DNA from 2 places in the Afipia sp. MLSD5-FHT05B12 genome. Region 2 is predicted to be linked to the other one. Evidence: predicted binding sites of a transcription regulator. Region 2 holds the regulator's gene; the other holds the start of a gene.
What was found. Region 2 encodes LexA, which represses DNA repair genes until DNA is damaged. Its sites were predicted from a motif close to TGTTCNNNNTGTGTTCNG; they were not measured.

Region 1 (11,375 bases), on a different contig from region 2:
TCTCATCGGCTATTCCGGCTATCTGCCGGGCTACGCCGCCCGGAGCGGGAGAGGCCGCGAGTCGTTTGCGTCGGCGGATCCGAACGATCGCATGAGTCTGTCGCAAATGTGCGGCGAGGACAGCCGCGACATCGCCGGATTGCCGATCGACGCGATCCAGAAGGCGATCGAGCCCGACGCCGCGCAGCGGGCGGCGCTCGACGATCTCGCCAACGCGTCGCTGAAGGCCGGGCAGGACATCAAGGCCGCTTGCCCCACTGATATTGCACTGACGGCGCCGCGACGCCTCGCGGTCATGCAGCAGCGCATCGAAGCGATGATCGCAGCGGTGAAGACCGTGCAGCCGCCGCTTGAGAAGTTTTACGGGCTTCTGAACGACGAGCAGAAAGCGAAGTTCAACGCGCTTGCGCAGCGGCAACGGCCCGCGCGCGCCGGACAGACAGCGAATGCGGCGCAGCCGAGCTGCGACGTCTCGCAGCCGGGCGTGACCGATTGGCCGGGTGCAATGATCGATCAGGCGGTGAAGCCGACCGATGCCCAGCGCAAAGGACTGGAAGCGCTTCAGAATGCCGCGGCCAAGGCGTCGGATATGTTGAAGTCGTCGTGCCAGCCCGAGAATGCGAATACGCCGCCCGCGCGGCTCGCGGCTGTCGGCAAGCGGCTCGACACCATGCTGCAAGCGGTGAAGACCGTCCGCGCGCCGCTGGACAGCTTTTATGGATCGCTCACCGACGAGCAGAAGGCGAGCTTCGATGCGATAGGTCCGAAGCGGCTGAGCGCGTTGGATGAGAACGCCATTGCACGCAATGACGCGGATACGCCGCGCCGGGCGCGCAGCCGCCGTCACCATCACTATGGCAACGTCGATTACATGATCCGGCGCATGATGTCGTTCGTTCGCTGAATCGGATGCGCTCAGTTCGTGGCAGTAATGACATGCGCCCGGATGAGGCCGTCGACCGGTCCATTTCCAAATCGCCGTGCGAGCGCGTCAGCCGCGATCTCCGTCGCCTTTTCGAGCAATGATGCATCGCGCGTCTCGATTTCGTTTCTGAGCGGCGTTCCCTGACAGTAGGCGACGGCAACGTCCCGTGGCGATGCGGCTTTGCTTCTGTGGTCGACGGTTTCAATGGAAATGGCTGAGAAACCTGCCGCGCTCAGTTCACCGCGTATTCGCGCGATATCATGATAGCCGTGCGGAGTGCGGGCCATGAACATGGGCGGGTCCTGCGGAAAAAGCGTGGCCAGTGACGCGGTGACGACATCGGCAAATTCGTTGTTGCCGATCCGGTCCCATACATTGAAGAAAAAATGACCGCCCGGCTTCAGGACGCGGCGGGCCTCGCTGAAACCCTTGATCTTGTCGGGAAAGAACATCGCGCCGAACTGGCAGGCAACGACGTCAAATTCCTGATTGCCGAACGGCAGGGCGAGCGCGTCAGCCTGCCGCCAGGTAACCTGAACTGTCACGCGATCCGGGTGAGGCTGCTTCGCCATGGCGTGATCGAGCATCGGCTGATTGAGATCGGTCGCGACGATCCGGGCCGTGTCGGGAAGCCGCGGCACCATGGCTCTGGTCAGAACGCCCGTTCCGGCAGCGGTCTCCAGCACACTCTCTGGATTGGTCCTGGCGATCCGCCCGGCGAGGTCGTTTGCGTAAGGCTGGAAAATGAGAGGAACAAACAGCCTGTCGTAGATCTCGGGAATTGATCCAGAGAACAGCTTGTCGGTCGCGTCCATGTCGATCCTCCGTCATGTGGAAGATGGAGCACTTCTCGTTCACCAGTATTTTAGTTCGCCCGCGTCCAGGTCGAGGACTTGCAGATCATCCCGCCCATGGCGCATCCCGCCGTGGTCAGCATGCCGCCCGAGAGCGACATCTTGCCGGAATAGGTCTTGCCGTCTTCGGGATTGAACGCGGAGCCTTTCCACGCATCCGTGCCGTCCGGCTTCATGTCGTAGAAGATGCGCTGGCCGACCTTGGCCGGTGTCTCGACGCCCGGCTTGAGCCAGACGAGCGAGCCGCAATACGCACCGCCGCCGCACGGCCCGATCTTGACGCGCGATGCGCCGGTGTCGCGCAGCCACGTTCCGCTCGGATCGCCTGCAAGCGCAGATGTTCCCATGAGCGCGAGAGCAGCAACTGCGGCTGCAATTTTCAATGCCATTTCGTTTCCCCTCGAATGTGCGCCAGCCTCTGTGTGCGGGCTTGCGCAAATTGAACAGGGGGGCCTGAGGAGTGTCAACCGCAGGGGGTAATGTCGGACATCACACCACCGGCGTGCGGAAGCTCATCAGCGTCCTTGACGGATAGTCGAAGAACTTACCGGTCTCGGTCCATGACGGCATGCACATCGGCACGATGAATTCCGCCGCCTGCTCGGGCGTGTCGAGGATCATCGGGTCCTCGCCGGGCATCACGGTCGCGCGCATGCGGGTGCGGATCGGCCCCGGGCTGAACAGGTTGACGCGGATCGGCGTGCTGACGGTCTCGTTCGCCCAGACGCGCACGAGCGCATCGAGCGCAGCCTTCGATGCTGCGTAGGGGCCCATATAGGCAGTGGCCTTGTGAGCAATGCCGGAGGTGATGAACACCGCGCGGCCGGCATCGGATTTTTGCAGCAGCGGCTCCATGCAGCGGATCAACTGGAAATTCGCGGTGGTGTTGACCGCGAACATGTTGTCCCAGAATTTCGGATCGGTGTGGCCGAGCGGCGATGATGTTCCGGCGACACCCGCATTGCCGATCAGGATGTCGAGCTTGCCGTGGCGTTCGTTCAGCGCCGCGCCGAGCCGGGCGATGCCATCGAGATCGGTCATGTCCAGCGGGACCAGCGTGGCGCTGCCGCCGTCGGCACGGATGGCGTCGTCGAGTTCTTCGAGGCCGCCCTGGGTTCGCGCCACCGCGATGACATGGGCACCGGCCCGTGCCAGCGCGCGCGCCGTGGCATGGCCGATGCCGCGCGATGCGCCAGTGACGAGAGCGATGCGGGAGGCGAGAGGTTTGGTCATAGGGAAAGCCCGGTTTTTCCCTCGCCCCGCTTGCGGGGAGAGGGTGGCGAGCCGCGTCGGCGGCGCGCCGGGTGAGGGGCCTGCTATTGCACAATGCTGCGCATGAATAAACCCATGCCGGGCCGGCCCTCACCCGGATCGCCATAGCGCGTCGTGGACACGCGCGACCTTGCTTATGGCGATCCGACCTCTCCCCGCATGCGGGGAGAGGTGACAGAGGAAGACGGCTCCGAACCGTGCTACATGGTCCGGTATGACCCCGAACTCTCCAGCCGCCGCCGGCCGCCGGTGGCGGGCCATGTCGATCTCCGATCTGCCCCTGGTCAATAAGCTGGCCGCCCGCATTCATCCGGATTACCCGGAGGATGACGCGGTCTTTGCCGAGCGGCTGCGGCTCTATCCGGAAGGCTGCCGGGTGCTGGAAGGCGAACGTGGCCTCGTCGCCTATGTGGTCAGCCATCCGTGGCGGCATCTGGAACCACCGCCGCTGAACGCGCTGCTCGGCACGCTGCCGCCGCAGCCGTCGACGTTCTACATCCACGATCTCGCGCTGGCGCCGGAGGTGCAGGGCACCGGCGCGGCAACAAGCGTCGTCGCATGGCTCGCGCGTCATGCGTCTGCCTGCGGCCTGTCCAGCATGTCGCTGATCGCGGTCAACGGCTCCACGGGATTCTGGCAACGTCAGGGATTTGATGCCGTGCATGACCCGCTGCTGGAGTCCAGGCTGCGCAGTTACGGCAACGATGCCCGCTTCATGGCGCGGACACTTCAGGCGCCCGGCTGGCACCCGGCGTCGAAAGCGATCGGCGCGCTGTACGAGCGTCATGCCGCGGCGTTCGACCGCGATCGCGGCAAGCGGCTGGTTGAGCGTGCATGGTTCGAACGGTTCAGGGATGTCATGCCCGGCGGCGCGGACGTGCTCGATCTGGGTTGCGGATCGGGTGAGCCGGTCGCGCGCTTTCTGACCGACGCGGGGCATCGCGTGACAGGCGTCGATTCATCGCCGACGCTGATCGATCTGTGCCGCTCGCGCTTTCCAGATCAGACGTGGATCGCGGGCGACATGCGCGACGTTTCTCTCTCGCGCCGCTTCGGCGGCATTGTCGCATGGAACAGCTTTTTCCATCTGACGCCGGACGGTCAGCGCGCGATGTTCAGGGTCTTTCGCGATCATGCGGAGGCCGGCGCAGCTCTGATTTTCACCAGCGGGCCAAAGGCGGGCGAAGCCATCGGCGCGTATCAAGGCGAGGCGCTTTATCACGCCAGCCTCGATACGGATGAATACGAGGCGCTTCTTGCCGCGCACGGCTTTTCAACCGTGCAGCATGTGGTGGAGGATCAGGACTGTGGAGGATTGACGGTCTGGCTGGCGCGGATGCAGAGCGGCTGAGCCGGTGCATCCGCCATAGACCATAAACTCAGCTTGCTTCCGCCAGCAGCGAAAGCTGATGTTGCGGCTGCTCGACCTGGGTCTGGTCGGTGAGGTGGGTCGGATACGCGCCGGTGAAGCAGTGATCCGCGAATTTCGGATTGGCCGGGTCGCGCGCCGGTTCGCCCATGGCGCGGTACATGCCGTCGATCGACAGGAACGCCAGCGAGTCCGCGCCGATGATCTCGCGCATTTCTTCCAGCGTATGGGTCGCAGCCAGGAGCCCGCCGCGGTCCGGCAGGTCGATGCCGTAATAATCCGGATTGACGATCGGCGGCGAGGCGAGACGGAAGTGGACTTCCTTGGCGCCGGCGTCGCGCATCATGCGCACGATCTTTTTCGATGTGGTGCCGCGCACCAGCGAGTCGTCGATCAGGATGATGCGCTTGCCTTCGATGGCGGCGCGGTTGGGCGCGTGCTTCATGCGCACGCCAAGCTCGCGCACGCTCTGCGTCGGCTGAATGAAGGTGCGGCCCACATAATGGTTGCGGATGATGCCAAGCTCGAACGGCACGCCCGAATGCTGGCTGTATCCGACCGCGGCAGGGACGCCGGAATCCGGCACCGGCACCACCACATCGACGTCGACATGGTTTTCACGCGCGAGTTGCGCGCCGAACGCCTTGCGGACTTCGTAGACCGAACGGCCGCCGACGATCGAATCCGGCCGCGCGAAATAAATGTATTCGAAGATGCAGGGGCGGGGTGGCTGCGGCGGGAACGGCTTGTGGATTTCCTGGCCGTGTTCGTCGAACACGATCACTTCGCCAGGCTCGATGTCGCGGACATATTTCGCGCCGATGATGTCGAGCGCGCACGTCTCCGAGGTGAGGATCGGACAGCCGTCGAGTTCGCCGAGCACCAGCGGGCGGATGCCGAGCGGATCGCGTGCGCCGACCAGCTTCTTGTTGGTCAGCGAGACCAGCGCGTAGGCGCCCTCGATGGCGCGCAGCGCCTCGATATAGCGTTCAATGAAGCGTCCGCGCTTGGATTGCGCGACCAGATGCAGGATCACCTCGGTGTCGGTGGTCGATTGCATCACGGTGCCATGGCGGACCAGTTCACGGCGCAGCGTCAGGCCGTTGGTGAGATTGCCGTTGTGAGCGACGGCGAAACCGCCTGCATTCAACTCTGCGAACAGGGGCTGCACGTTCCGCAGGATCGTGCCGCCTGTGGTGGAGTAACGGACATGGCCGACGGCCATGTTGCCGGGCAGACGTGAGATGACTTCCGCGCGGGAGAAGGTATCGCCGACGAGACCGAGGCGGCGTTCGGAATGGAAGCGGCCGTTGTCGTAGGTGACGATGCCGGCGGCTTCCTGGCCGCGATGCTGGAGGGCGTGGAGCCCGAGGGCGGTGATCGCGGCGGCCTCGGGATGGCCGAAGATGCCGAACACGCCGCATTCCTCGCGAAGCGTGTCGCCGTTCAAATCCTTATCCAGATCGTCATCCAGGTCGTGGTCGGATTTGGAGGGTGGAGTGGGAGAGTGATCGCCGGAAGGGGTTTTCATATGGTCCACCGCGCCCTTGTCTGAGGCAGGACTAGAACTGAATCTAGCGTCCTGCGGCTTTGCCTTCGATCAACTGTTTCATGCCGTCACGGGCTGTTTTCCCGTACCCGCCGTCGTTCCCCACCGTTGCTGTTGTGCGCGGTTCGGGAGCAGCATCGGTCTGCTCCTCGTCGCCCTTTTTCTTGAACCTCTTCAAGATGGTGTTCTCGGGGTCGTCAGGCAAGAGGCCCATCAGCCAATCGCCGGTTCCCTGCAACATCACCCGCGACTTGGCGTTACGGACCCAATCTGGCTGTTGTTTATCCGGCACCAGCCAGGCGAAGAACAAAAACGCCACCACCATGATCAAAAGTCCGCGCGCGAGCCCGAACAGGAAACCGAGGGTGCGGTCGAGCGCGCCGATCCGGGAGTCCAGGATCATGTCCGAGATGCGCACCGTGATGATCGACACCACGATCAGCGTCAGAATGAACACGCCGGCCACCACGGCCACCGCCGCGACGGTCTCGTTATTGAAGTATGTTTTCGCGGTCGGCAGCAGCTTCTGATAGGCGTAGAGCGTGGTCAGGGCCGCTGCGCCCCAGGCCGCGATTGACAGAATCTCACGCATGAAACCGCGGATCATCGCCAGAAGGCCCGACAACAGCATCACGGCAAGAACGATAATGTCGAGAAGCGTTATCGGCATCGGCTGGTCAGATCCGCTTTCAGTTTCGAAACCCCGAATCGGGTTGTCTCAGGTCCGGATAGCTGACGGCCATATCGCACGTCCCGCAAGGGCCGGGAACCCGCAAAAACCCAGACATCAACGGCAAAACTGCATCGCTCTCCTGGATCGCCTGTTGCGGTTAACGATCCGTAGCGGGGCGCAATCGGCAGCCGTTGCAACGCCGCAGGCTATATAGCGGCCAGTCATGCCAGCGTCACGCCGCGTTTGGTTCTCAACAGGCTTGAATCAGCCTGAAGCCGCGGTTTTACCTCTGGCTGTGGCTTTGTTGCCCCTTGCTGCGATGTCCGCGACCAGCGAGGCCAGCGATCCCACCGTATTCAGCGACAATCCAGCGTCGCCGCCGGTATCGCCGCGGGCATTTTCCGGCAGCACGGCGCGGCCGAAACCGAGCTTGGCGGCTTCCTTGAGCCGGGCCGAGGTCTGGGCCACCGGCCGCACCGCGCCCGACAGCGAGATTTCGCCGAAATAGACTGCATCGACCGGCAACGGGGCGTTGGCGAGAGATGACACCAGCGCCGCTGCCGCCGCCATATCGGCCGCGGGTTCGTTGATCCGCAGGCCGCCGGCGACATTGAAATAGACGTCGTAGCCGGAGAGCTTGACCCCGCAATGCGCCTCCAGCACCGCCAGCACCATCGACAGGCGGCTCGACTCCCAGCCAACCACGGCGCGGCGCGGCGTTCCAAGCGTTGTCGGAACAACCAGCGCCTGCAATTCGACCAGCACCGGACGCGTGCCTTCAAGACCGGCGAATACGGCGGTGCCGGGGCTGCCGAGATCGCGCTCCGACAGAAACAACTCTGATGGATTGGAGACTTCGCGCAGGCCGAGGCCTGTCATCTCGAACACACCGATTTCATCGGTGGGGCCGAAGCGGTTCTTGACCGCGCGCAGGATACGGAACTGCTGCGAGCCTTCGCCCTCGAAGCTCATCACCGCATCGACCATGTGCTCGACCACGCGAGGGCCTGCGATCTGGCCGTCCTTGGTAACGTGGCCGACAAGGATCAGCGCCGCTCCGGATTTCTTCGCAAAACGAATCAGCGCCTGCGCCGACGCGCGGACCTGCGTCACCGTGCCGGGCGCGGATTCGACGGTGTCGGTCCACATGGTCTGGATGGAATCGATCACCACGAGGCGAGGCGGCGGTCCTTCCGACAGCGTGGCGATGATGTCCTCAACAGAGGTCTGCGCGGCCAGTTGCACGGGCGCGTCGGCGAGACCGAGCCGCGCGGCGCGAAGGCGGACCTGCGCGACGGCTTCTTCGCCCGAGATGTAGACCACGCGATGCCCCGCACGGGCCATCAGGCTGGTGGCCTGGGTCAGCAGTGTCGATTTTCCGATGCCGGGATCGCCGCCGACCAGCAGCACCGAGCCGCGCACGAAGCCGCCGCCGGTGACGCGGTCGAGTTCGCCCATTCCGGACGACAGGCGGGGCGCTTCGGGGCTCGATCCGGTCAGGGTTTCCAGTGCGAACGGACGTCCCTTGCGCTTGGGGCGCAAATTCGCGGGCATCGACGTCGCGCCGGTGGTGTCTTCTTCCGACAGCGTGTTCCACTCGCCGCAGGATTCGCACTTACCCTGCCATTTATTGTAGGCGGCTCCGCAGTTCTGGCAGACAAAGGAGAGAACTGCGGTACGGGCCATTTACGAATTCCGTCCTTCAAAATCGTCTGCATTTTTGTTCTTCTTTTGTTCGTTATTTTGCGGCAAAAGTCAACCGCAATTTCCGGCCTCGCAACGCGTGATGCACTGTCATCACGCGACGTGTTCGCGTGTGTTCAATCCGCTTTGGCGCAGACCCTTCGCTGCTGGACGGCGGAGGGGCCGCCATAGCAAACTGTTCAGGCGTAACCGGGAGTTCGCTTTGGCTACATCTCATGACACCGAGCGGCGACTGGTGGCCATTTTCGCAGCCGACGTGGAGGGGTTCAGCCGCCTGATGGGCGCCGACGAGGTCGGGACGCTCCGCGACCTGACCGAACGCAGGCGAATCATGGACGATCTGATCGCGTCGCATCGCGGCCGGATCGCGAATACCGCGGGCGACAGCGTGCTGGCGGAATTCGGCAGCGCGGTCGATGCGGTTGAATGTGCCGTCGCCGCGCAGGAAGCCCTGGCGAACGCCAACAGCGAGGTTCCCCCAAACCGGAAAATCAACTTCCGTATCGGTGTCCACCTCGGCGACGTGATGGTCAGGGGCGGAGACCTGTTCGGCGATGGCGTCAACATCGCCGCGCGCCTTCAGACCAATGCGGCAGCGGGCGGCATCTGCATTTCCGGCGTCGCGCACGATCAGGTCCGGAAGATCCTGTCGTTGACATTCGTCGATCTCGGAATGCAGGAGCTCAAGAACATCGAACCCGTTCGCGCCTACGCTGTGAGCGCCGCGGGCGAGCGCTCCCTTCCGTCGCCATCGCCGGAAGCCAGGGCGCCATTGCCGTTGCCAGACAAGCCGTCGATCGCGGTGCTGCCGTTCCAGAACATGAGCGGCGATCCGGAGCAGGAATACTTCGCCGACGGTATGGTCGAAGACATCACCACCGAGCTGTCGCGCATCAACTGGCTGTTCGTCATCGCCCGCAATTCGGCCTTCACCTACAAGGGCAAGGCCGTGGACATCAAACAGGTCGGACGCGAGCTTGGCGTTCGCTATGTGCTGGAAGGCAGTGTGCGCAAGGCCGGCAGCCGCGTCCGCATCACAGGACAGTTGATCAATGCCGAGACCGGCGCTCACCTTTGGGCGGACCGGTTCGATGGTGAACTGAGCAACATTTTCGATTTGCAGGACAAGGTCACCGAGAGCGTTCTCGTCGCGATCTTTCCGAAGCTCCAGCAATCGGAACTCGATCGGGCCAACCGCAAGCCGACGGAAAACCTGACGGCCTACGATTACTATCTTCGGGGCGTCTCGAAGTTCCAGCAGTTCGAAAAGGAAGCCCTGACCGAGGCGCTTGCTCTGTTCAAAAAGGCGATCGAACTCGATAACCATTTTGCACGTCCTTATGCCGGCATAGCCGGCTGGTACACCGTGTGGCTGTTCTCCGGATGGAGTACCGATCGCGACCGCGACGTCGGTGAAGCGATCGGCGCTGCCCGCAAAGCCATTGAGCTTGGCAGGAGGGATACGTTCGTTCTGGGGCAGGCTGGCTGGACGCTCGCGTTGCTGGCCGATGAAGTCGAGCAGGCCGCCGATTATCTGGAGCGCGCGACGGCCGAAAGTCCGAACTCCGCGTTCGCATGGTCGTTCCGGGGCGCGATCAATGTGCTGCTCGGCAACCACGAGGAAGCAACGGACTACTGCAAACGCGCGTTACGATTGAGTCCGCTGGATTCGGCGATCTTCAGCACCTACACCGCGCTCGCGCAGGCGGCGTTTTTCCTGGGGCACTATGAAGAGGCGTTGCGGTGGGCTGAACTCGCGCGGCGCGCCAACCCGAATTTTCTGGGCGCTCACGGGGTCATCATGGCGGCCCATGCGCTGCTGGGACAGATCGATGCCGCAAGGAAGGCGTGGGAGGCTGCGCGGCAAGTCAATTCGTCGATGCGGATTTCGAAGATCCGCGAGCGATTTCCGCTGCGGCGGGATCAGGATATCGCGAAGCTGGCGGAAGGCTATCGGCTGGCAGGCGTGCCGGAATGATTGCGAGTGAGGCGATGCATTTACGTGCAATGCGCTTCATCTTGAAAAGATGACCGCTCACACTCTCGAGTCCGTCCTTGCGTTAATTTCGCCGCGTACAGCCAGCAACCCGGCGAGCGCCACCAGCGCGAAGCCGGCGCCAGCGAAGAACGTGCCGTTTGGCCCAATCGCATCCCACAGCACGCCGGCAATGACACTCGCCGCGAGCATGGCGAGACCGCCGAGCAGATTGAAAAATCCATAGGCGGTACCGCGCAGTTCGACGGGGGCCGTATCCGCGACAAGTGTAGCTAGCAGCCCTTGCGTAAATCCCATGTGCAGCCCCCACAAAATGACGCCGATCGCGACGCCGGTGACCGAAGGCAGCAGAGCCAACGCGAGATCGGCGGCGATCAGCAGCACAATTCCAATCGCCAGCACGACGACGCGGTTCGTGCGATCCGACATGACGCCGGCAGGATAGGCGGCGGCGGCGTAGATGACATTCATGAGCACCAGCACCGCAGGCACCAGCATGATGGGCAGTCCGGCATTCTGGGCGCGCAGGATCAGGAACGCTTCGCTGAAACGTGCCAGCGTGAACACAGTCGCAATGGCCACCACCCGCCAATAGGCCGCGCCAAGGTTCCTGATTTCGGTCAGGCTGATGGGATTGCGTATTTCGCGCAGACCCTGGACCCGGTCAGGCTCACGCACCGCGAAAACGATCAGCGCCAGAGCCAGAAACGCGGGAATGACCGCAAACCAGAACACCGCCTTGAAGTTGTCGGCCGTCCACCACATCAGGCCAATGCCCAGCAGCGGACCGAGGAATGCGCCCACCGTATCGAGGGACTGGCGAAGGCCAAAACTTGATCCGCGCAGATGAACCGGAGAAATGTCCGCCACCAATGCGTCGCGGGGGGCGCCCCGGATGCCCTTTCCGACACGATCGATGAAGCGCGCAGCTACCAGCCAGCCGACGGTGGGGGCGAGGGGAAAGATGGGCTTGGTGAAAGCCGCCAGACCATAGCCGATTGCCGCGAGAAATTTGCGTTTGCCAAGCCAGTCG
Region 2 (11,375 bases):
AAGCATTGGTCCACCCGAGTTTCCAGATGTCGTTCGCTGCGACGCTGGGTCTCGTGACGCTGATCCAGATAGGCATGCCGAACCTGTTCGCCTCGCCCGACAACTCGCGGGTGGCGCGCGCGGCGCTGTGGGGTGGGCGTGAGATCATCATGCTGGCGCTGGCGTCGCTGGTGGCCGGATTCGCGACCATGCCGTATGCGGCGTTTCATTTTCATCGCGTGACGCCTTATGGCGTGCTGGCCAATCTCGCGGCGATGCCGGTGGTCTCGGTGCTGGTGATGCCGGCTGGACTTCTCGGACTGCTCGCTATGCCGTTTGGCTTCGACGGCGTGTTCTGGCGGCTGATGGATGTCGGCATCGGCTGGATGGTTGCGGTGTCGCAGTGGGTCGCGGCGCTGCCCGGCGCCATCGGCCAGATCGCAGCCTTCGGCACCGGCCCATTGGCTTTGATGAGCGCGGGCATCATTGCGCTCGGTTTGTTGCGGACGCCATTGCGATGGGCGGGAGCAGGGCTCATTGCATTCGCAACGATCTGGGCGCTGACCACGCCGCAGCCGGATATCCTTGTGGCAGGAGACGGTCACACCGTCGCCGTGCGAGGGAAGGACGGCAAGCTGCGTCTGATGCGCACCGGAAAGGATGTGTTCCTGTCGCGCGAATGGCTCTCAGCCGACGCTGACATGCGCAAGGCAACCGACGCGTCGCTGACCGATGGCGTCTCGTGCGACGCATCCGGATGCGTGGTGCAGGCTGCGGATGGATCGACCGTTGCGCTGACCCTGAAACCGGAAGGATTCATGGACGACTGCGCGCGGGCTGCCGTCATCGTGACGCTGCGGCAGCCGCCGGCTGACTGCGCGGCCATGGTGCTGGATCAGGAGATGCTTGGCAGGCGAGGGACGCTTGCCTTACGCAAAACCACCGAGGGTCACGCGATCACAGCCAACCGTCCGCGCGGCGTGGATCGTCCGTGGTCGCCGGCGAATGTGGAGAATGAGCTTGAAGCACCCGCTGGCCGGCCAAACCGTCCGGCGCAGCCCGTTGATGCCACACCGGCGGAAAGCGATCTCCGGCCGGATGATTGATTTTGAGACGAACTCAGTATTTGCGAACAAGCCCGATCAGCTTGCCCTGAATCCGCACACGGTTGGGCGGCAGGATACGAACCTCGTAGGCCGCGTTGGCAGGCTCCAGCGCGATGGACGCGCCGCGTCGCCGGAAGCGCTTCAAGGTGGCTTCTTCCTCGTCGATCAGCGCGACCACGATGTCGCCGGTGTCGGCGGTCTCGTTGCGCTGGATCAGCACGGTGTCGCCGTCGAGAATGCCGGCTTCCACCATGGAGTCGCCACGCACCTCAAGGGCGTAATGTTCGCCGGACCCGAGCATGTCGGGCGGCACGTTGATGGTGTGGCTGCGGGTCTGCAACGCTTCGATCGGCGTACCTGCCGCGATCCGGCCCATGACCGGCACGGAGACCGGGAAGCTGGCATCTTCGTCGGGACCGCCGGAAGTGTTCGTGCGGACCTTTCCGAGGTTGCCTTCGATGACGCTCGGAGTGAAGCCGCGGCGGGCGCCGCCTGGATTGACGCCGAGTTCGGGAAGTTTGATGACCTCGATCGCGCGGGCGCGATTGGCGAGCCTGCGGATGAAGCCGCGCTCTTCAAGCGCGGTGATGAGCCGGTGGATGCCGGATTTCGACCGCAGGTCCAGCGCATCCTTCATTTCGTCGAAGGAGGGTGGAACACCAGCTTCCTTGAGCCGCTCGTTGATGAAGCGCAGAAGCTCGTACTGTTTGCGTGTCAGCATCTGAATAGGTCCCCGATCCCTAGAAGCTCGAGTTTGAGCCGAAGCCGCGCCTCTCTGGATCCCCACTGCGAAAGAATGGAAGGGGACACTCAGGAGTTGCGAGTCACTCGAAACAAATCATGAACGAACACTATCTGTTCCATATGTGTTCCGCAACCCCTTAATTTCACGTCAACGAACGGCGATTGGAAACGCGATTGTCAGTTTGGCAGCCGGAGGATCGTGCAGGGCGAGCCGGCAGGAGCGGCTGGGGCATGCGGCGGCCGGACGATCAGCGCGTTGGCCGCGGCGAGATTCGCAACCAGCGAACTGTCCTGGGCGCCCACCGAGGTGGCGACGGGCATGCCGTCGCCGCCGGGTGCGAGCCGCGCCCGCAGGTAGTCCTGCCGCTTGTCGTTGGCGGGCAGTTCGCGCCCAAGCAGGGCATGTTCGAGCGGATGGTCGACCATCGTTCGCCCCGAGAGGGAACGGATCAGCGGTACCAGAAACAGGAAGGCGCAGACGTAAGACGACACCGGATTTCCCGGCAGACCGAGTACACGCATCGCCCCCAGCCGCCCGTTCATCATCGGCTTGCCGGGACGGAGCGCAATCTTCCAGAAGGCCATGTCGAAGCCCTCGGCTTTCAGCGCGGCCTGAACCAGATCGTGGTCGCCGACCGACGCGCCGCCAGTGGTGATGAGGACATCCGCGCCGAGATCGCGGGCGCGCCGAATCCCGCCGGAGGTGTCTTCGAGCGTGTCGCGCGCGATGCCGAGTTCAGCCACATCGGCGCCTTCGCTGCGCGCCAGCGCCGCCAGTGCGAAGACGTTGCTGTGGACGATCTGTCCGGGGCCGGGCGTCGTGCCCGGAGGAACCAGTTCGTCGCCGGTGGCGAGGATTGCGATTTTCGGACGGCGATGCACCGGCAATCGTGGATGGTTCATGGCGGCCGCCAGCGCCAGCGCGCGGTCATTGAGCAGGGTGCCGCGCGGTAACAGCACGTCGCCTTCGCGGAAATCGATGCCGGCGGGGCGGATGTTTCTTCCCGTCGTGATGGTCTCGTTGACGATCACAATGTCGCCGTCGCGTGTGGTGTCTTCCTGAATGACGACGGCATCCACACCGCCGGGAATGACACCGCCGGTGAAGATGCGCGCGGCTTGTCCGGCGCCGATGGTTTGATTGAAGGGCCGGCCGGCGGCGACTTCGCCGATCACCTTCAGCCGTGCCCCCGGCGCGGCATCCGCTGCGCGGACCGCGTATCCATCCATCGCCGACAGCGCGACGGGCGGCTGGGTGCGGAGCGCCGCGACGTCGCGGGACAGCGTGCGATGAAAGGCGTCGTTGAGTTCGACCGTTTCCTCGGGAAGGGCGCCGGCGTCCTTGAGGACGGCGGCATAGGCCTCGGCGACGGGCATCAGCGCCATCGGACGCTCCTCAGTAATCGGCCAGATAATGACCGGACTTTCCGCCTTTTTTCTCGACCAGGCGAATGGCTTCGATCTGGATGCCGCGCTCCACGGCCTTCACCATGTCGTAGATGGTCAGGCACGCCACCGACACGGCGGTGAGCGCTTCCATCTCGACGCCGGTCGGTCCTTTGACCTTCACGGTTGCGCGCACGCGGCAGCCAGGCAGTTTGGTATCGGGCGTGATGTCGAGCGTGACTTTCGCGAGCGCCAGCGGATGACAGAGCGGAATGAGATCGGAGGTGCGTTTCGCCGCCATGATGCCGGCCACGCGCGCGGTGCCGAGCACATCGCCCTTGGCGGCATTGCCCTTGACGATCAGATCAAGCGTCTTGCGGGTCATGATGACGCGGCCTTCGGCCACCGCCACACGCTCGGTGTCCGGCTTGGCGGAAACGTCCACCATGCGCGCTTCGCCCCTGGCGTCGATATGGGTGAGTTGCTTTGTCCGCTTCGCCATTTCAGATGTCGTCCCCGCGAAAGCGGGGACCCATATCCCCTGAGTCATCGGTTGAATGTCTGGAGCGGCGATCAGCCATTGTCACAGGGCACGGTGGTTATGGGTCCCGGCCTGCGCCGGGACGACATCCAGGGATTTATCGCCGCGCGCGAGCAGCGCGCGGGTTGCGGCCGTCACATCGGCCTGCCGCATCAGGCTTTCGCCGACGAGGAATGTGGAGAAGCCGACCTTGGCGAGGCGCGCCAGATCGTCCGGTGTGAAGATGCCGCTTTCGCCGACGATGATGCGATCCTTCGGGATCAGCGGTGCGAGTTCTTCGCTGGTAGCCAGCGTCGTCTCGAAGGTGCGCAGATTGCGGTTGTTCACGCCGAGCAGCTTTGAGCGAAGCTTCAAGGCGCGGTCCAGTTCTTCGCGATTGTGAACCTCCAGCAGCACGTCCATGCCGTGCGCGAAGGCGGCATCTTCGATGTCTTTGGCCGCCGCGTCATCGAGCGCGGCCATGATGATGAGGATACAGTCAGCGCCATGCGCGCGCGCTTCAGCCACCTGGTAGGTGTCGTACATGAAGTCCTTGCGCAGCACCGGCAGCGAAACCGCGGTGCGCGCGGTGACCATGAATGCGAGCGAGCCCTGGAACGATGGTGTATCGGTCAGCACCGAGAGACACGCTGCGCCGCCTGCTTCATAAGCCTTTGCCAGCGCCGGAGGATCGAAGTCGGCGCGAATGAGCCCCTTCGATGGCGAGGCCTTCTTGATCTCCGCAATCAGCGCATACTCGCCGCGCGCGATCTTTGCACGGATGGCGTTGACGAAACCGCGCGGCGCGGGCGCAGCCTTGGCGCGTGCCTCGACCTCGGCGAATGGAAGCGCGCGCTTGGCCGCGGCGATTTCCTCGCGCTTGTAGGTTTCGATTTTATCGAGGATGTCCGACAAGGGGAGTTGCTCCTCAAGCATTGGAAACGGCGATAAGGCGCTTGAGCCTGTCCGCCGCTGCACCAGTGTCCAGCGCCTTGGTGCCGAGCGCAACGCCTTCCTTGAGATCCTTGGCCTTGCCGGCAACCACGAGTGCAGCCGCCGCGTTCAGCAGCGCGACGTTGCGGTAGGCGTTCTGCTTGCCTTCCAGCACGTCGCGGAGCGCCTTGGCGTTGGCCTGCGCATCGCCGCCCTTCAGGTCCGCGCTTGTGGCGCGCGGCAGTCCGCCGTCTTCGGGCGTGACTTCGAACGTGCGGATGTTGCCCTTCTCCAGCGCTGCGACGAAGGTCGGGCCGGTGAGGGTGATCTCATCGAGGCCGTCGGAGCCGTGTACGACCCATACCGATTCCGCGCCGAGATTCTTCAGCACCTGCGCCAGCGGCTCGACCCAATGCTTCGAGAACACGCCGACCATCTGCCGCTTGACGCCGGCTGGATTGGACAGCGGTCCGAGCAGGTTGAAGATCGTGCGGGTGGCGAGCTCAACGCGGGTGGGGCCGACGTTCTTCATCGCGGGATGATGCGTCGGCGCGAACATGAAACCGATACCGGCCTCGGCGATGCAGCGGCCCACCTGCTCAGGGCTGATGTTGATGTTGACGCCGAGCGCCGCCAGCGCGTCGGCAGCGCCCGATTTCGACGACAGCGCGCGGTTGCCGTGCTTCGCGACCGGGACGCCCGCGCCGGCGAGAATGAACGACGCGCAGGTCGAGACATTGACCGATCCCGATCCGTCACCGCCGGTGCCGACAATGTCGACCGCATCGGCGGGCGCTTTCACAGTCAGCATCTTGGCGCGCATCGCCGAAACCGCGCCGGTGATTTCGTCGACGGTTTCGCCGCGCACGCGCAGGCCCATCAGCAGGGCACCCATCTGCGAGGGTGTCGCTTCGCCGGACATCATGCGGTCGAACGCCGCCGCCGCCTCGTCACGCGACAGGGCCGCGCCGGTGGCGACCTTTCCGATAATGGCTTTCAGGTCGTCCATGTCACTGAGCCGAGGCCGCGCCGGTGGCCACGGCAAACGCATTCTGGTTGATCGTGACGCCGATATCGGTTTCGAGCTTTGCGATATAGGCGGTGAGCTGCTCTTCCATCTCCGCGCGGCGGAGGCTGTCGGTCAGTTTCTTCACATCCTCGGATGCAAGATCGACCGGCGGCACGACAATGTCGGTGACCTTGAACACGATCCACTCGCTGCCGCCGCCGCCTTCGGTCTGGCCGATGCCGTCCTTCGGCGTGCGGAAGGCAGCAGTCACCAGCCGCTCGGGAATAACCTTGGCGTCAGTGTCACGCTTGAACAGCTTCGCCGTCTCAACCTTGAGCCCCGCAGCGGACGCCTCTGCCTCGAGCGTTGCGCCCTTTTCCAGCTTTCCGACAATCTCGGTGGCCTTGGCGCGCAGGCGGGTCGAGATCTGTTCGTCGCGCCAGCGCGCTTCGACCTGATCCTTCACTTCGTCCAGCGTCCGGTCGCGCGACGGCGTCACGCCGAGGACGTCAAACCACAGTTCGCCGCCGTTGTACTGCACCGGCTCGTTCTCGACGCCGATATTGCTGGCAAACGCGGGCGCGACGATATCGACGCCTTGCGGCAAACCGGCCACCGGCTTGCCGTCCGGTCCGCGGCCCGAACGATCGATGGCTTCGATCGTGGTCGCCTTGAGCCCGAGCTTCTGGGCGGCCTCGGCGATATTCGATCCGCCGCCGCGCTCGTCCTCGATCTTGTTGTGCAGGTCCTGCATCTGGGCCCGCGCACGCTCCAGCGCGATCTCGCGCTTGATCGCCGGTGCGACGCTCTCATAGCTCGGATTGGTGCCGGGCTCGACTTTCGTGACTTTCAGCAGCGCCGTGATGAGGGCGCCCTTGACCGGCTGGCTTACGGTGTCCGGCGCGAGAGCAAATGCGGCGTCCGCGATGGCGGAATCACCGATCGATGCCTTCGCCACATTGCCGAGGTCGGTGTCGGCCGTGGTCAGCTTGCGCTCCTTGGCGATATCCTCGAATGAGGTTCCGGCTTTGATGCGCTCGCTTGCCGCCTTGGCTTCGTCGGCGTTCGGGAACGGAATCTGGAACACCTGACGCTTCTCAGGCGTCGCATACCGCTCGCGGCGCTGTTCGAAGACCTTCTTCGCGTCGTCGTCGGAGACAGTGATCCACTTGGCGAGTTCGTCCGGCGTCAAGGTGAGTACCGCGATCTTGCGGTACTCCGGCGCCCTGAACAGTTGCTTGCGTTCGTCGAAATACGTCGCCAGCGCTTCGGATGAGGGCGGAGCGATGGCACCCGCCTGAGCGGCGGCCAGTTTGACGTAGCTGGCGGAGCGCTGCTCGTTCTGGAAACGGACCAGCGCCTCGACCTGGGTCTTCGGCGGCTCCAGGCCCGCAACGATCGTGCCCGTGAGCTGGCGGCGCATCGCCACGCGGCGCTGCTCGGCAATGAACCGCTGCTCGGTGTAGCCGGCCTGGCGGATCGTCTGCACGAACCGCTCATGATCGAATTTGCCGTCGAGCCCCTTGAAGGTCGGATCGGTTGAGATGGCGCGCACGATATCGGCGTCCGACTGGCCGAGGCCCATGCGGCGCGCGGTCTCGTCCAGCGCGGCGTCGGAGATGACCTCCTGAAGCACCTGGCGGTCGAGGCCGAAGTTGCGCGCCTGCTCCATGGTCAGCGGCCGGCCGAACCGGCGTCCGATCTGCTGAACCTTGTCGGTGAACAGATTCCGGAACTGTTCGGTGGTGATCTCGGTGCTGCCTATCTTGGCGAGACTCGATTGCCCGAATCCCTTGAAGATGTCGGCGATACCCCAGACACCGAAACTGATGATCAGCACGCCGAACAGGACGGACATCACCGTCTTGCCGAGCCAATTCGATGAGGCTTTGCGCATTCCTCGGAGCATGGGTCCAACTTGATGTTCAGGGGATGGGGGCGGCCCGCCGCAGAGGCATTACCGCGTTGTTTCGCCAACATATAAAGGGGTGCCGGTTCCCTAGCAACCATGGTGACGGCGACGCTTCGGCGCGGTTAACGGCTTGCGCCGCCCGCGATGTGGAAACCGGGCAATGGAACTGGCTTCTGTGGAAGCCCTCTGGTAGCGCAGATCGGCCAATTACAAACCAACCACCGGGTGAGATCAACGATGACCGACACGCGCCGCCCTCTGATCGCCGGGAATTGGAAGATGAACGGCCTTAAAGCCTCGATGAACGAGCTTGGGGCCATCGCGCAGGGTGCCGGGGATGTGTGGCGCAAGGCCGATCTTCTGATCTGTCCTCCCGCGACACTGCTGTTTACGTCGGCGGCGGCGGTAATCGGATCGAAAGTCGCAATTGGCGCACAGGATTGTCATCCCGCGCCATCCGGCGCTCATACCGGCGATATTTCAGCCGAGATGCTGGCGGATGCCGGAGCAACCGCGATCATCGTGGGCCATTCCGAACGCCGCACCGATCATCACGAGAGCGATGCGCTGGTCCGCCGGAAGGCGGAGGCGGCCCGGCGGGCGGGCGTTGTCGCCATCGTCTGCGTCGGCGAAACGCAGGCCGAGCGCGATGCCGGACAGGCGCTCGATGTGGTCGGACGTCAGCTTGCCGGATCGCTGCCGGACGGGGCTACCGCGGCCAATCTGGTGGTCGCCTATGAGCCGGTGTGGGCCATTGGAACCGGCCGGACCCCGACAACCAAAGATGTCGAGGAAGTCCATGGGTTTATCCGGACCAAACTGAAAGACAGGTTCAAGGGCGAGGGCGAGTCCGTCCGGATTCTCTACGGGGGTTCCGTAAAGCCGTCGAACGCCGCCGAATTGATGGCTGTTGCCAATGTCGACGGGGCGCTGGTCGGAGGAGCCAGCCTGAAAGCCGCTGATTTCCTTGCGATTGCGGCTGCGTGCCCCTAAATCCCATGGTCGAGAAGCGGTCTGTCGGGGGTGACAATGACCCCTGCAATCGTGTACAGACCGCGCAACTTCAACCCCCGCAAGCATCGTTAGGGCCGGTTTCCGGCGTTCGAGGCTTGTGACGGAAGGTAACGATGCAGACTGTCATTATCGTCATCCATCTCATGATCGTCGCGTCGCTGATCGGCGTCGTGCTGTTGCAGCGCTCGGAAGGCGGCGGCCTCGGTGTCGGCGGAGGCGGTGGCGGCGGTTTCATGTCCAGCCGCGGCACGACCAATTTGCTGACCCGCACGACGGCCATTCTGGCGGCAGGCTTCTTCGTCACCAGCTTGTTTCTGTCCTGGCTCGCGAGCTATGACCGCAAGCCTGCATCGATCCTCAACACCAGCCCGGCGCCGATCTCGCAGCCTGGCGCTCCGGCCGCACCTGCGGGTGGTTTGCTGGATTCTCTCAAGAAGCCTGAAGCGCCGTCCGCTCCGCAGGCACCGCAGTCGAAGTAGTGTTGTTGTCGCGACACGACTTGCAGCCATGCGTAAGCCGCCTGCCTGCAAGTCTTAGCGTTGCCTTCCAAGTCCCTGACTGAACTCACATATCGAAGTCACCCACAGCGTCGCGATTTATCGGCGTGCGCGTGGGTTTAGTTTTGCGAATCACACCGGCGGAGTTAAAGGTAGAGTCCCATGACGCGGTATATTTTCATCACCGGCGGCGTGGTTTCCTCGCTCGGCAAGGGTCTGGCTTCAGCGGCGCTCGGCGCGGTGCTGCAATCGCGAGGCTACAAGGTCCGCCTTCGCAAGCTCGATCCCTATCTCAATCTCGACCCCGGAACGATGTCGCCGTATCAGCACGGCGAAGTGTTCGTGACCGATGACGGCGCCGAGACCGATCTCGATCTCGGGCACTACGAGCGCTTCACCGGCCGTCCCGCCACCAAGCAGGACAACATCACCACCGGGCGCATCTATCAGGACATCCTGAACAAGGAACGCCGAGGCGATTATCTCGGCGCAACCGTGCAGGTGATTCCGCACGTCACCAACGCCATCAAGGAGTTCATCCTCGGCGGCAATGAGGGCTATGACTTCGTACTCTGCGAAGTCGGTGGCACGGTTGGCGACATTGAGGGCTTGCCGTTCTTCGAGGCGATCCGTCAGGTCAAGAACGACCTGCCGCGCGGCGAGGTCATCTACATTCACCTGACGCTTTTGCCGTACATCCCAAGTGCCGGCGAGCTGAAGACCAAGCCGACCCAGCACTCGGTCAAGGAACTGCGCTCCATCGGCATCCAGCCCGACATTCTGCTGTGCCGGACCGATCGGGAGATTCCGAAGGAAGAGCGCCGCAAGCTGGCGCTGTTCTGCAACGTCCGCGAATCCGCCGTGATCGAGGCGCGCGACGTCGACAACATTTACGCGGTGCCCGAGGCCTATCACGCCGCCGGTCTCGACGACGAAGTGCTGGCCGCGTTCGGCATCGTCGATATCAAGCCGCCCAAGCTGGAAAGCTGGCACGTCATCAACGAGCGGGTCCGCAATCCCGAAGGCCAGGTGACGATTGCTATTGTCGGCAAGTACACCGGCATGAAGGACGCCTACAAATCGCTAATAGAGGCGTTGTCGCACGGCGGCATCGCCAACAAGGTGAAGGTCAATCTCGACTGGATCGAAAGTGAGGTCTTCGAGAACGAAGATCCCGCGCCGTTCCTCGAACACGTCAACGGCATTCTGGTGCCGGGCGGATTCGGCCAGCGTGGTGCTGAGGGCAAGATCAAGGCGGCGCGGTTCGCCCGCGAGCGCGACGTGCCGTATTTCGGCATTTGCTTCGGCATGCAGATGGCGGTAATCGAGGCCGCGCGTAATCTCGTCGGCATCGAGGATGCCAACTCCACCGAGTTCGGTCCGACGAAAGAACCGCTGGTCGGCCTGATGACCGAGTGGCTGCGCGGCAATGAACTCGAAAAGCGGAGCAAAGCTGGCGATCTCGGGGGCACCATGCGGCTCGGCGCTTATCCTGCCGCGCTTAAGAAAGGCAGCCGCGTCTCGGAAGTCTACGGTGGTGCGCTTGAAATTTCAGAGCGGCATCGTCACCGTTACGAGGTCAACACCGCCTACAAGGATCGCCTCGAACAGCACGGCCTGCGCTTCTCGGGCATGTCGCCGGACGGCGTGCTTCCGGAGATCGTCGAGTACGAGGATCATCCGTGGTTCATCGGGGTGCAGTACCACCCCGAACTGAAATCGCGCCCGTTCGAACCGCATCCGCTGTTCGCGTCGTTCGTGCAGGCGGCGATGGTTCAGAGCCGGCTGGTTTAAGCGACCCGGTAGAAACGCCGACATTGGATTGGCGATGAACTCCAGCAACGACCGCGAACCGGGGCGACCAACCGAAAGCCCGGCGCGACCGTGGGGAGAACCTCCGGTTGCTCCACAACAGCCTGGCAGGCCGCGTTCGCGGAACCGGGGCCCGTTGTTCTCCATTTTGCTCGCGGTTGTGCTGTTCGCCCTGTACGGCGTTCAGGCTTATCAGGACCTCTCGTCGCCGTCGGCGTGGGCTTATTGGAAAGACCTGTATTTCTCTCCCAGCATGACCTCATCACTGGTGCGAGCGGATGGCCGCAACGCGCTGGCCATCGAGGGGAAAATCGGAGCCGCCGCCGCGAGCTGGTTCCGAGAAAAACTCGACGGAGCCAGGCTCACCGCGGGCGATACCGTATTTCTGTCGTCGCCGGGCGGCAGGCTCGATCAGGCGTTCATCATGGGCGAAATCATCCGGTCGCGAGGACTGACGACTGTC

Region 1: a site for LexA is predicted at 8,364-8,381, ahead of radA (DNA repair protein RadA). Genes of this name have one in related genera too.

What each region holds. Positions count from the first base shown of each region.
Region 1 covers NZ_JBXAFS010000008.1:70,564-81,938, forward strand. Annotated here, with positions in the region: gene AC1Q6J_RS12795 (Spy/CpxP family protein refolding chaperone) at 1-904, shown strand, start outside; gene AC1Q6J_RS12800 (class I SAM-dependent methyltransferase) at 916-1,740, opposite strand; gene AC1Q6J_RS12805 (DUF2147 domain-containing protein) at 1,791-2,168, opposite strand; gene AC1Q6J_RS12810 (SDR family NAD(P)-dependent oxidoreductase) at 2,269-3,012, opposite strand; gene AC1Q6J_RS12815 (GNAT family N-acetyltransferase) at 3,311-4,402, shown strand; gene purF (amidophosphoribosyltransferase) at 4,431-5,951, opposite strand; gene AC1Q6J_RS12825 (CvpA family protein) at 5,995-6,639, opposite strand; gene radA (DNA repair protein RadA) at 6,907-8,328, opposite strand; gene AC1Q6J_RS12835 (adenylate/guanylate cyclase domain-containing protein) at 8,549-10,324, shown strand; gene AC1Q6J_RS12840 (MFS transporter) at 10,382-11,375, opposite strand, start outside.
Region 2 covers NZ_JBXAFS010000006.1:184,894-196,268, forward strand. Annotated here, with positions in the region: gene AC1Q6J_RS11085 (ComEC/Rec2 family competence protein) at 1-1,085, shown strand, start outside; gene lexA (transcriptional repressor LexA) at 1,099-1,806, opposite strand; gene AC1Q6J_RS11095 (molybdopterin molybdotransferase MoeA) at 2,007-3,215, opposite strand; gene moaC (cyclic pyranopterin monophosphate synthase MoaC) at 3,226-3,717, opposite strand; gene trpC (indole-3-glycerol phosphate synthase TrpC) at 3,799-4,650, opposite strand; gene trpD (anthranilate phosphoribosyltransferase) at 4,664-5,677, opposite strand; gene AC1Q6J_RS11115 (peptidylprolyl isomerase) at 5,679-7,574, opposite strand; gene tpiA (triose-phosphate isomerase) at 7,827-8,582, shown strand; gene secG (preprotein translocase subunit SecG) at 8,717-9,082, shown strand; gene pyrG (CTP synthase) at 9,263-10,894, shown strand; gene AC1Q6J_RS11135 (COG3904 family protein) at 10,929-11,375, shown strand, end outside.